3 regions of the Mesorhizobium sp. M5C.F.Ca.ET.164.01.1.1 genome follow, and region 2 is predicted to be linked to each of the others. Evidence: predicted binding sites of a transcription regulator. Region 2 holds the regulator's gene; each other region holds the start of a gene.
What was found. The regulator PhoB, encoded in region 2, activates phosphate uptake and scavenging genes when phosphate is short. The targets are predictions, from matches to a motif close to TGTCATNNANCTGTCAT.

Region 1: a site for PhoB is predicted at 2,685-2,701, ahead of EN807_RS20715 (RNA degradosome polyphosphate kinase). Genes of this name have one in related genera too.
Region 3: a site for PhoB is predicted at 1,710-1,726, ahead of phnC (phosphonate ABC transporter ATP-binding protein). Genes of this name have one in related genera too.

Annotation. Positions count from the first base shown of each region.
Region 1 is NZ_SRTG01000002.1:825,951-830,097, reverse strand. Features, by position in the region: gene ppx (exopolyphosphatase) at 1-322, opposite strand, end outside; gene EN807_RS20715 (RNA degradosome polyphosphate kinase) at 322-2,523, opposite strand; gene EN807_RS20710 (zinc-finger domain-containing protein) at 2,841-3,086, shown strand; gene EN807_RS20705 (FAD-dependent monooxygenase) at 3,103-4,147, shown strand, end outside.
Region 2 is NZ_SRTG01000001.1:1,526,280-1,530,426, forward strand. Features, by position in the region: gene pstA (phosphate ABC transporter permease PstA) at 1-672, shown strand, start outside; gene pstB (phosphate ABC transporter ATP-binding protein PstB) at 685-1,500, shown strand; gene phoU (phosphate signaling complex protein PhoU) at 1,539-2,246, shown strand; gene phoB (phosphate regulon transcriptional regulator PhoB) at 2,263-2,952, shown strand; gene EN807_RS07445 (ROK family protein) at 3,126-4,147, opposite strand, start outside.
Region 3 is NZ_SRTG01000001.1:1,784,006-1,788,152, reverse strand. Features, by position in the region: gene phnK (phosphonate C-P lyase system protein PhnK) at 1-195, shown strand, start outside; gene phnL (phosphonate C-P lyase system protein PhnL) at 198-905, shown strand; gene EN807_RS08795 (DapH/DapD/GlmU-related protein) at 902-1,519, shown strand; gene phnC (phosphonate ABC transporter ATP-binding protein) at 1,797-2,654, shown strand; gene phnD (phosphonate ABC transporter substrate-binding protein) at 2,801-3,709, shown strand; gene phnE (phosphonate ABC transporter, permease protein PhnE) at 3,781-4,147, shown strand, end outside.

The DNA of each region.
Region 1 (4,147 bases), on a different contig from region 2:
CGGCGCGGTGGATGAAATCGGGGCCGTTGACCGCCTCGCGGGCGGCGGCGGTCGCCAGTACATACATACGCTCGGCGCCGACCTGCTCGGACAGCGCGCGGAAACGCCGAAACTCCTCCATCGAGCGGGTCACCGCCTCGGGATCGAGCTTTCCGGTCGAGACGATGCCGCGACCGAGGCCGGCCAGCATCTTTTCGTTGAACAGCATGGTCGGCGAGCGCGCCAGCCCCTCATAGACGACAAGACGGATCGAGTTCGACCCGATGTCGATGATGGACAGCGGTCGGCGGTCCTGAAGCCGGCCCTGGGACGTTGAAATCATCAGCCGGTCGCTGCGGCGTTTTTCTTGCGGCGCTTGAACTGCGCGATGCGCTTGGGCGCATGCGATTTCAGCGCATCGCCGCGTCCGGAAAGGCTCGGATTGGTCATGAAATATTCCTGCGCGTTGAACGGTTCCTCGCCCTCCTCAAGCGTGGCGCGCCGGGAGGTTCCGTCAGCCAATACGTCGAAACTTTGCTGGTTGTCCATGATGTTGCCCAGCATGATCTGGCCGAGGACTTGTTCATGCACCGTTGGATTGGTGATCGGCACCATGGTTTCGACGCGGCGGTCGAGATTGCGCGGCATCAAATCGGCCGACGAGATGTAGACGACCGCCCCGTCCGAGGGCAGTCCATGGCCGTTGCCGAAACAATAGATGCGGCTGTGTTCGAGGAAGCGGCCGACGATCGACTTGACCCTTATGTTTTCCGACAGGCCCGGCACCTGGGGCCTCAGGCAGCAGATGCCGCGCACGACGAGATCGATCTCGACGCCGGCGCGGCTGGCGTCATAAAGCGCGTCGATGATGATCGGGTCGACCAGCGAATTCATCTTCATCCAGATGCGGGCCGGCCTGCCCTCCAGCGCATGGGCAATCTCCTCCGAAATGTGCTTGAGGATGCGCTTGCGCAGCGTGAACGGCGAGATGGCCAGCCGCATCTCCTCGGTCGGCTCGGCGTAGCCGGTGATGAAATTGAACAGCTGGGCGACATCGCGGGCGATCGTCGAAGCGGTGGTGAAGAAGGACAGGTCGGTGTAGATGCGCGCGGTGACCGGGTGGTAGTTGCCGGTGCCGAGATGCACGTAATTGCGTAGCTTGCCGTCCTCGCGCCGCACCACCAGCGACATTTTCGCATGGGTCTTCAGTTCGAGGAAGCCGAACACGACCTGAACGCCGGCGCGCTCGAGGTCGCGCGCCCAGCGGATGTTGGCTTCCTCGTCGAAACGCGCCTTGAGCTCGACCAGCGCCGTCACCGACTTGCCAGCCTCCGCCGCGTCGACCAAGGCGCGCACGATCGGGCTGTCGTTCGAGGTGCGATAGAGCGTCTGCTTGATTGCCACGACTTCCGGGTCGGCCATCGCCTGGCGCAGGAACTGCACCACCACGTCGAACGATTCGTAGGGGTGATGAACGATGATGTCCTTCTCGCGGATGGCAGCGAAACAGTCGCCGCCGTGCTCGCGGATGCGCTCGGGAAAGCGCGGATTATAGGGCGTGAATTTGAGATCGTCGCGGGCGATGGCGACGATCTCGGAAATCTGGCTGAGCGCCAGCGGGCCGGTGAGCACGCTGATGCGGCTCGACGAGACGCCAAGCTCGCCGGCGACGAACTCGCGCAGTTCGGCCGGCATCAGCTTGTCGAATTCGATGCGGATGACCGAGCCGCGGCGGCGGCGCTTCAGCGCCGTCTCGAACAGGCGCACGAGATCCTCCGACTCCTCCTCGACCTCGATGTCACTGTCGCGGATGATGCGGAACGTGCCGGAGCCCTTGACTTCGTAGCCGGGGAACAGCTTGCCGATATAGAGGCCGACCGCTTCTTCCAGCGTAATGAAGCGGACATGATGCTTGCGGTCGGGCAAGCGGATGAAGCGCTTCAGCGCCACCGGCAGACGCAACAGCGCGCTCATCTCCTCGCCATTCCTGCGATGGCGCAATTGCAGGGCCATCGAGAAGCCGAGATTGGGAATGAACGGGAATGGATGCGCCGGGTCGATTGACAGCGGTGTGAGCACCGGAAATACCTGCTCCTGGAAATGATCCTCGAGCCAGGTTTTCTCGTCCTTGGTCAGCCCATCGCGGCTGATGCTCTCGATTCCTTCCTTGTCGAGCAGCAGCATCAGCGCGGAAAGGCTTTTCTGCTGGTCTTCCTGCAGGCGCTCGACCTCGCGCAGCAATTGTTCCAGCTGTTGTTCGGGGGTGCGGCCGTCCGGGCTCTTCAGCTTGATGCCTTCACGAACCTGGCCGGCGAGACCGGCGACACGGACCATGAAGAACTCGTCGAGATTGGCGGCCGAAATCGACAGGAAGCGGACACGTTCGAGCAGCGGATGATTGGCGTTAAGCGATTCCTCGAGGACGCGGCGGTTGAATTGCAGCCAGGAAAACTCGCGGTTGACGAAACGGTCCGGGTTGCCGCCCTCGGGGCTCGCCACCTCGACAGTGGTGAATTCGCTCTGCACCGGCTTTAGTTCGTTCATGGTTCCTGCTCGTTTCGCACCCGCTGGCCACAGCGTCGCGCGTCTTTGCGGACGCGCAAAGGACGCTCTATCACTCTTAGCTACGCATGATCCCCAGCGAAACCGAATTCGGTTTTCGGACCATGCCTTAACCGGCTTAGCTTATCCTGTGACAGGCTTTTACGACAGTTTGATTTCATCGATCTTGCAAAGAGACAGCTTATGATCCAGATGCAATCCAGGCTACAGCGCGGCGCGCCCTTGGACGCGCAAAGGGCGCGGTGGAATTTTGATTGCGCGCATGATCCGGGGTCATGCGGCAAATGCAGGAGACGACGATGGCAAGCGGTTCCATTCCCCATTTCCAGAACGATGCGGGCTATGCGGCGATCGACATCGGCGTCAAGGAATTCATGTGCACCGGCGCCAACCCGCCTTTCGACCATCCGCATGTGTTTCTCGACATGGGCGACGACAATGAAAAGGTCTGCCCCTATTGCTCGACGCTTTTTCGCTATTCGCCAAAGCTGAAGGCGACGGAAACGCAGCCTGCGGGATGCCTCTATATCGACCAGGCCGCCTGACGCGCACGTCATCCCCATGGACGACACCCGGTCCCGGCAGGTCGTTATCGCCGGCGCCGGCGTCGCCGGACTGACTGCGGCGCTGGCATTTTCCGAGCGCGGCTATCTGGTGCGGCTGTTCGAACAGGCGCCGCGCCTCGAAGCGGCCGGCGCCGGCATCCAGCTCTCACCCAACGCAACGCGCATCCTTCGCCAGCTCCGCGTGCTCGACCGGCTCTTGCCGGCGGCGGTGCGGCCGGAGGCGGTCGTGCTCAAGGACGCCGCCACACTGCGCGAGCTGGCGCGGGTGCCGCTTGGCGAAGCAGCCGAAAGGCGCTGGCACGCGCCCTATCTCGTCGCTCATCGGGCCGATCTGCAAGACGCGCTGATGGCGCGCCTTGCCGAACAGCCGGACATCAGTCTCGTCACCGGCGCGCGCGTCGGCGGCGTCGCCGCAGGACCGCGCCATACCACGGCAACAGTCGAGATTGCCGGCAAGGCGGTCGAAGCCGACGGCTTTCTGCTGATCGGCGCCGACGGCGTTTGGTCGGCCATCCGTGCTTTTGGCGGGTTTGCGGCCAAAAGCCGGTTTTCGGGCGAGCTTGCCTGGCGCGCTACGATCAGTGCAGACAGTGTCGCGGGAGAAGCGCTTGCGGCGGTCGGCGCCGCCAATTGCGTGACCGCCTTCCTGCATCCCGGTTTTCACCTCGTCGCCTATCCGGTCAGCAACGGCACGGCGTTCAACCTGGCCGCCTTCACCACGGGCGAGATCATCGCCGAGGGCTGGTCGGGCCACGCCGACCCCAACATCCTCGTCGGCGCCATGCGTGGCACGGCGGCAGCACTGGCCCGGCTTGCCGAGGATGCCGGCCCATGGACCGCATGGCCGATCCATACGGTCGACCCGGCACAGCCTTGGACAACGCCCGCCGGCATCGCGCTGATCGGCGACGCGGCGCATGCGATGACGCCGTTTGCGGCGCAAGGCGCGGCGATGGCGATCGAGGATGCCGCAACCCTTGCCGGTTTTGTCGCCGCCTCGCCTGCCGACCCCTGGAGCGCCCTTACCGCCTGGGAAAAGG
Region 2 (4,147 bases):
GTCTGGGGCGCGGTCGTCGGATCGTTCCTGACCATGATCGTTACGCTCGCCATCGCCTTCCCGATCGGGGTTTCGGCGGCGATCTATCTTGAGGAATTTGCCCCCAAGAACCGGCTGACGACGATCATCGAAGTGAATATCAACAATCTGGCGGCGGTGCCTTCGATCGTCTTCGGCCTGCTTGGACTTGCCGTATTCCTGAATTTCTTCGGCATGCCGCGCTCAGCCCCGGTGGTCGGCGGCATGGTGCTGGCGCTGATGACCCTGCCGATCATCATTATCGCCTCGCGCGCTTCGCTGCGCGCCGTGCCGCCGTCGATCCGCGAGGCGGCGCTCGGCATCGGAGCGTCCAAGGTCCAGACCGTATTCCATCACGTCCTGCCGCTGGCGATGCCGGGCATCATGACCGGCACCATTCTCGGAATGGCGCATGCGCTGGGCGAAACCGCGCCGTTGCTGATGATCGGCATGGTCGCCTTCATCGTCGACATTCCCGGCGGCTTTACCGATCCCGCGACGATCCTGCCGGTGCAGATATTCATGTGGGCGGATTTCCCGGAAGCTGGATTCCAGCAGAAGACTTCGGCGGCGATTTTGATTTTGCTGCTGTTTTTGGTCATCATGAACGCCATTGCGGTGATACTGCGCAGGCGCTTCGAGCGGCGCTGGTAAGGAGCAGAGGATATGAACATCATGACGGAAGCCGGCGTCGAACAGAAACTGAGCAGCGCAACCAATGCCCCTTCGATCAAGATGAAGGGCGAAAAGGTCTCTGTTCATTACGGCGAGAAGCGAGCTCTGTTCGACGTGGACCTCGATGTCCGCGAGAACCAGGTGACGGCGTTGATCGGCCCATCGGGCTGTGGCAAGTCGACCTTCCTGCGTTGCCTGAACCGAATGAACGACACGATCGATATCGCGCGGGTGAGCGGCAAGATCACGCTCGACGGCGAGGATGTTTACGACCCGAAAATCGATGTCGTCGAGCTACGAGCTCGCGTCGGCATGGTTTTCCAGAAACCGAACCCGTTTCCGAAGTCGATCTATGAAAACGTCGCCTACGGTCCGCGCATTCACGGCCTGGCCAGGAGCAAGTCCGAGTTGGACGGCATCGTCGAATCGAGCCTGAAGAAGGCCGGTCTGTTCAACGAGGTCAAGGATCGCCTGCTCGAGTCGGGCACCGGTCTCTCCGGCGGACAGCAGCAGCGCCTGTGCATCGCGCGCGCTATCGCCGTGTCGCCGGAAGTGATTCTGATGGACGAGCCCTGTTCGGCGCTCGATCCGATCGCCACCGCCCGCGTCGAGGAACTGATCGACGAACTGCGCCAGAACTACACGATCGTCATCGTCACCCACTCGATGCAGCAGGCAGCGCGCGTGTCGCAACGCACGGCGATGTTCCATCTCGGCTATCTGGTCGAGGAGGGCGCGACCGACAAGATGTTCACCAATCCCGACGACAAGCGCACCCAGGACTACATCACCGGCCGATTCGGCTGAGCGGTCCGGCGGCGAATTTCGAACACGAGGACAGGATCATGGGTGAACACACCGTCGCATCTTTCGACGAGGAACTGGAGCACATCGACAGGCTGATCCGCGACATGGACGAGCTCGCCGCCGCGATGGTCGCAGCCTCGATCCGCGCGTTGCTTGCGTCAGACAATGCGATGGCGCAGCGTGTTGTCTCGGACGACGCCATCATGGATGCGCGGCAGCGCGAACTCGACGATAGCGCGATCACCCTGATCGCCAAGCGGCAGCCGATGGCACAAGATCTGCGCGCCGTGGTTGGCGCAATCCGCATGGCCGGCGATCTCGAGCGCATCGGCGACCTGGCCAAGAACATAGCCAAGCGGGTCAGCGCAGTCGGGCAGAGCGCCACGCCGCGCAATCTCTCGCACGGCATCGACGCGATGGCGGATCTCGTTCTCGAGCAGCTCCGCGGCGTGGTCGAGCACTATGTGTCGCGCAATGCCGGCGCGTTGAAAGAACTGCGCGCCGACGACCAGAAGATCGACGTGAAATACACGGCGGTTTTTCGCGAACTCCTGACCTACATGATGGAGGATCCGCGCAACATCACCGCCTGCACGCATCTGCTGTTCTGCGCCAAGAATCTCGAGCGTATCGGCGATCATGTCACCAACATCGCCGAAAACGCCTACTTTGTCGTGACCGGGCAGCAATTGCCGGCGGATCGCCCGAAGCTCGACGAAACGACGATGTCGGCGCCGGCGACATGACAGGAGTGACCGGCCGATGATCGCGCCGCGCATCATGGTGGTGGAGGATGAAGAGCCGCTGGGCGTCCTCCTCCGCTACAATCTGGAATCCGAAGGCTATCAGGTCGAGGTGGTGACGCGCGGCGACGAGGCCGAAATCCGGCTGCAGGAAAACGTGCCCGATCTGCTGGTGCTCGACTGGATGGTGCCGGCGGTTTCGGGCATCGAGCTTTGCCGGCGCCTTCGGGTGCGTCCCGAAACCGAGCGGCTGCCGATCATCATGCTGACCGCGCGCGGCGAGGAGAGCGACCGGGTGCGCGGCCTTTCCACCGGAGCCGACGACTATCTGGTCAAGCCGTTCTCGACACCGGAATTCATGGCCAGGGTCAAGGCGCTGCTGCGCCGCGCCAAGCCGGAAGTACTGTCCAGCGTGCTGAAGGTCGGCGACATCATGCTCGATCGCGAATCGCACAGGGTCTATCGCAAGAAGAGCGAGATCCGGCTCGGGCCGACCGAATTCCGGCTGCTCGAATTCATGATGCGGCACCCGGGTCGGGTCTTCTCGCGCAGCCAGTTGCTCGACAATGTCTGGGGCGAGACGATCTACATCGACGAGCGCACGGTGGACGTCCATGTCGGCCGGTTGCGCAAGGCGGTCAACAATGGTCGCATGCCCGATGTCATCCGCACCATCCGCGGCGCGGGCTATGCGATCAGGGAAGACTAGGGATGTGCTGATACGGGTGATTCCGGCCTGCGAACGGCGGCTTCCTGCGCTTCCGGTGCTCACGTACCCGAAATTACGCTCCGCTCCGGTTCTCGGAACCCCCATTCTCGACTCGGCCTGACCTGAATCTCAACACACCCCAAGTCGCGATCCGGGGATCCCTGCCTTCGAATTCAAGCCACGTTCTTTCCGACCGAGCCGGCTCGTGCCTGGATGCTCGGCGCGAAGATCTCCTGGTCGACGAAGCTCAGCGCCCGCATGGCGCAGCCTTCTCGGATCAGCGGCAGTTCGTTCGGCTCGGTGTCGAAGGAAATCGAACCCGAATGCTGGCCGCCGGCGGTCTGGGCGATGGCCTCGCGCAGGGCCGGCTCAATCAGGTCGAAGGCGGCAGCGCTGGCACCGACCATGGCGACCGGCGCCGGATCGATCAGCGCGAACAGGCTGCCGAGCCCGAAGCCGAGCGCTTCGCCGGCCTTGCGGTAGGCTTCGCGCTCCGGTCCGTCCGTCTCGCGCGCCCGGGCCGCCAGTGCCCGCATCTCGGCGTCGCTGACATCGGCGACCGGCTCGGCGTTTTCGCTCAATTGCCTTGCGTTGCGCCAGATAGCGTAGTTGCCGGCATAAGCCTCGACGCAACCGCGCCGCCCGCAGCGGCAAAGCGCGCCGCCCGGCCGATGAATCATGTGGCCGAATTCGCCGCCTGAGGAATGGGTGCCGGTGAACAGCTCGCCTTTCAGCACCAGCCCCATACCGATGCCATGCGAGAGCAGGATGGCGATGAAATCGTCGCGGTAGCGATCCGGGTCGCGCCAGCGCAGCGCCACGGCCATCATGTTGCAGTCGTTCTCCATGATGGCCGGAATGTCGAACTCGCGTTCCAGAATGTCGGCGAAGGCGATGTTCGTCTGCGGCGTGATCGGCGACCATAACATGGCGCGCGCATGGGAATCGGTAATACCCTGGATCGCCAGCGCGATGCGGGCGACGCTTTGGACGTCGAGGTCGGGGTCTTCGAGCCGGCGCCGGACGATGGCGACACATTCGTCGATCAGCTCGTCGCGCGACATGGTCAGCGTGTCCAGCCGGCGCTGTTCCTCGGCGACCACTTGTCCGGCATAGTCGATGACAGCGATCGACAGGAAATTCAGCGACAATACGACAGCCAATACCGCAGCGGCTTCCGGATTGAGGCTGAGGC
Region 3 (4,147 bases), 260 kb from region 2:
CGCGGCCTGGTCACCGATCTCGGCCTGGCCGCCATCGTCGTCACCCACGACCTCGCGGTGGCACGTCTGCTGTCGCAACGCATGATGGTGATGAAGGACGGCCGCGTCGTCGAAAGCGGCCTCACCGACCGCGTGCTCGACGATCCGCGCGCGCCCTACACGCAGCTCCTTGTTTCTTCCATTCTGCAGGTGTGATCATGGCAACCCCGCTCGTCGTCTCCGATGTCGCCAAGAGCTTCACCATGCATCTGCGCGACGGCATCAAACTGCCTGTCGTCACCGGCGTGTCGTTCTCGATCAGGGCAGGCGAGTGCGCCGTGCTCGGCGGCCCTTCCGGCGCCGGCAAGAGCTCGATCCTGAAGATGCTCTACGGCAACTATGCGGTCGACGAAGGCCAGATCATCGTCCAGCACGAGGACGGGCTCATCGATCTCGCGACGGCGAGCCCGCGCACCGTGCTTGCCGTGCGCCGGCTCACGATCGGCTATGTCAGCCAGTTCCTGCGCACAGTGCCGCGCGTCTCCGCCCTCGATGTCGTGGCCGAACCGCTGGTCGAGGGCGGCGAGGACCGTGAAGTTGCGCGCGGCAAGGCGCGCGCCTTGCTGGGGCAGCTCAACCTGCCGGAAAAACTCTGGGCACTGCCGCCGGCGACCTTTTCCGGCGGCGAACAGCAGCGCGTCAACATCGCGCGCGGCTTCATCACCGAGCACCCGATCCTGCTGCTCGACGAGCCGACCGCTTCGCTCGATGCCAGGAACCGCGATGTCGTGATTACGCTGATCGCGGCCAAGAAGGCGGCCGGCGTCGCCCTGCTTGGCATCTTCCATGACCACGACGTGCGCGAGGCGGTAGCCGACCGCGTCATCGACGTGACCGCTTTTGCCGCCGGGAAAATCGCCGCATGACCAGGAAACTGTCGGAAACGCCGCTTGTCCACGAGACGGCGGAAGTCGAGAACTCGACGCTCGGCCGCTGGACCGAGATCGCCGATCGCTGCCGAGTTTCCGAGAGCACAATCGGCGACTATTCCTACATGATGCAGGACTGCGGCGTCTGGTGCGCGACGATCGGCAAGTTCGCCAACATCGCCGCCAATGTGCGCATCAACGCCACCAACCACCCGACGTGGCGGCCGACGCTGCACCATTTCACCTATCGCGCCTCGGATTATTGGGACGACGCTCAGCACGAAAGCGAATTCTTCGCCCAGCGCCGCGCCAGACGCGTCACCATCGGCCACGACACCTGGCTTGGCCACGGCTCGACCGTCCTGCCCGGCGTCACCGTGGGCGACGGTGCGGCGGTCGGCGCCGGCGCGGTGGTGTCGAAGGACGTTGCGCCCTACACCATCGTCGGCGGCGTGCCGGCGAAACCAATCCGCGAACGCTTCGACCGCCACACGGCGGAACGTTATCAGGCACTCGCCTGGTGGGATTGGGACCATGCCCGCCTGCGCGCCGCGCTCGACGATTTCCGCGCCCTTTCGGCGGAAGCGTTTCTGGAAAAATACGGCAGCTGAAGGGGGTGAATGGTGAATGGTGACGCTGGCAGCCAGCAGAGGCTGGTGAAGCCCTTTCTATTCACTATTCACTATTCACTATTCACTATTCACTATTCACTATTCACTATTCACTATTCACTATTCACTATTCACTATTCACTATTCACCATTCATGGCTCGCCGCCAAGCCTGTGGGCGGTAACAAAACTGACATCAATCCGACACCGCAGGTTCATGGCGTTGCGCTAGCGATGGTTAACAGACCTTCCAAACGCGACTGGACTGGAACTTGCCTATGTCAGCAACCTCAGCCACGCTCGAAATCCGCGGTGTCACCCGCCGGTTTGGCAAGAACACCGCCGTCAGCAATGTCGACATCTCGATCCCGCACGGCCAGATGGTCGGCATTATCGGCCGCTCGGGCGCCGGCAAGTCGACGCTTTTGCGCATGATCAACCGCCTCATCGATCCCAGCCAAGGATCGATTTTCTTTGACGGCGCCGAAGTTTCCAGCCTGCGCGGTTCGCTGCTCAGGCGCTGGCAGCGCGATTGCGCCATGATCTTTCAGCAATTCAACCTTGTGCCGCGTCTCGACGTGCTGACCAATGTGCTGCTCGGCCGGCTCAATCACCGCTCGACCATTGTCAATCTGCTCGGTCTCTTCTCCCGCGAGGAACGGGCCGAGGCGATCGCGGCGCTCGAACGTCTCGACATTGCCCGCACGGCGCTGCAGCCGGCCGGCACCTTGTCCGGCGGCCAGCAGCAGCGCGTCGCGATCGCCCGCGCCATGATGCAGCAGCCGAAAGTCATCCTTGCCGACGAGCCGATCGCCTCGCTCGACCCCCTCAACGCTAAGGTGGTGATGGATTCGCTGCAGGACATCAATCTGCGCGAGGGCCTCACAGTCGTCACCAATCTGCACACGCTGGATACCGCGCGCACCTATTGCAACCGCATCATCGGCATGGCCGCCGGCAAGGTCGTGTTCGACGGCCCCCCCGAAGATCTCAACCGTGAGGCGGTGCGCATGGTCTACGGTGCCGACAGCAATGGCGGTGAAATCTCCGAGGCCATCACCTCGACCAGCGTCACCATCAAGCAAAAAATCGCCGCATCCGCAGTACCGCTCGAGCCCGCATTTCCTGGCTACTAATTCCATGATCCCGACAAGTGGATACCGGTATCCAGAAAAGATCATGGACAAACAAAAGAGCGCCTGGATCGCCAGCCCGCGTCAAGGGCGCTGTCAAAATTCGAACGCTGCCGGCGCGATGCCGGAACCAACAGGAGAGATGCGAAATGTTTAGAATGATGTTTTTCGGTGCTGTTTCGGTCATCGCCATGGCGATGGGCGCGGTTCAGGCACAGGACCTGAAGGAATTCCGCGTCGGCATTCTGGGCGGCGAGAACGAAGCCGACCGTCTGCGCAACTACCAGTGCTTCTCCGATCACATCAAGGACGTCCTCGGTGTCGAGAAAGTTTCGCTGTTCCCGGCCGCCGATTACGACGGCGTCATCCAGGGCCTGCTTGGCGGCACGCTTGACTTTGCCGAACTGGGCGCTTCCGGCTACGCCAAGATCTATCTTGAAAACAAGGACGCGGTTCAGCCGATCCTGACGACGGTTCAGACCGACGGTTCGACCGGCTACCATTCGGTCATGGTTGCCCGTGCTGATTCCGGCATCAAGACGCTCGCCGACATGAAGGGCAAGAAACTCGGTTTCGCCGATCCCGATTCGACTTCTGGTTACCTGATCCCGGTCACCTCACTGCCCAAGGACATCGGCATGGATGTGAAGAGCTACTTCGCGTCGACCGGTTTCGGCGGCGGCCACGAACAGCTCGTCCTTGAAGTTCTGAAAGGCACGTTCGATGCCGGCACAACCTGGGCCTCCGGCGTCGGCGAGTTTAACGACGGCTACAGCTCGGGCAATCTTCGCAAGATGGTCGACAAGGGCGTGCTCAAGATGGACGACCTTGTCGAATTGTGGCAGTCGCCGCTGATTCCGAATGGCCCGCTGGTCGTGCGTACGTCGATCGACGCCGGCGCCAAGCAGAAGATCACCGATTTCCTGACCAAGCTTCCGGAAACCGACCCGGCCTGTTTCTCGGCGATACAAGGCGGCGATTACAAGGGCTATTCGCCGGTCACCCCGGAATTCTATCAGCCGATCATCGACGCCCGTAAGGCGAAGATCGGCTCGTAATCAAACTGCCACAACGCCGCCGGGGCCATGCCGCCGGCGGCGTTGCTGCATCAGGGGCCGGGGATCTATCAATGAGCGCGACCGACGTATACCGAGCGCCTGCGCTCTCACCGGAGGGAGCCACAGTCGAGCGGCACTGGCGCGACCTCGCCGCCCGCCGGCGCCTTTACACGATCGGAGGCCTGGTTTTCCTGTTTCTTGCACTCTCTGGCTCGCTCTGGTTCGCCAACGAAACCAACGCCGGAAAGTTTTTCGACCGCCTTCCTTACGTCGCCGACTTTTTCGCCGAGTTGAAGCCGCGCGACTGGTTCGACCCGGTGCGCGCGCTGTTCGACCTGCCGTCCCCCTATGACGATGGCAGCCTCAAATTCGACTACCCCGAAGGCCGGGTCTACCTGACCCAGAGCATCTACATTCCGGAGTATTTCCACCGGATGA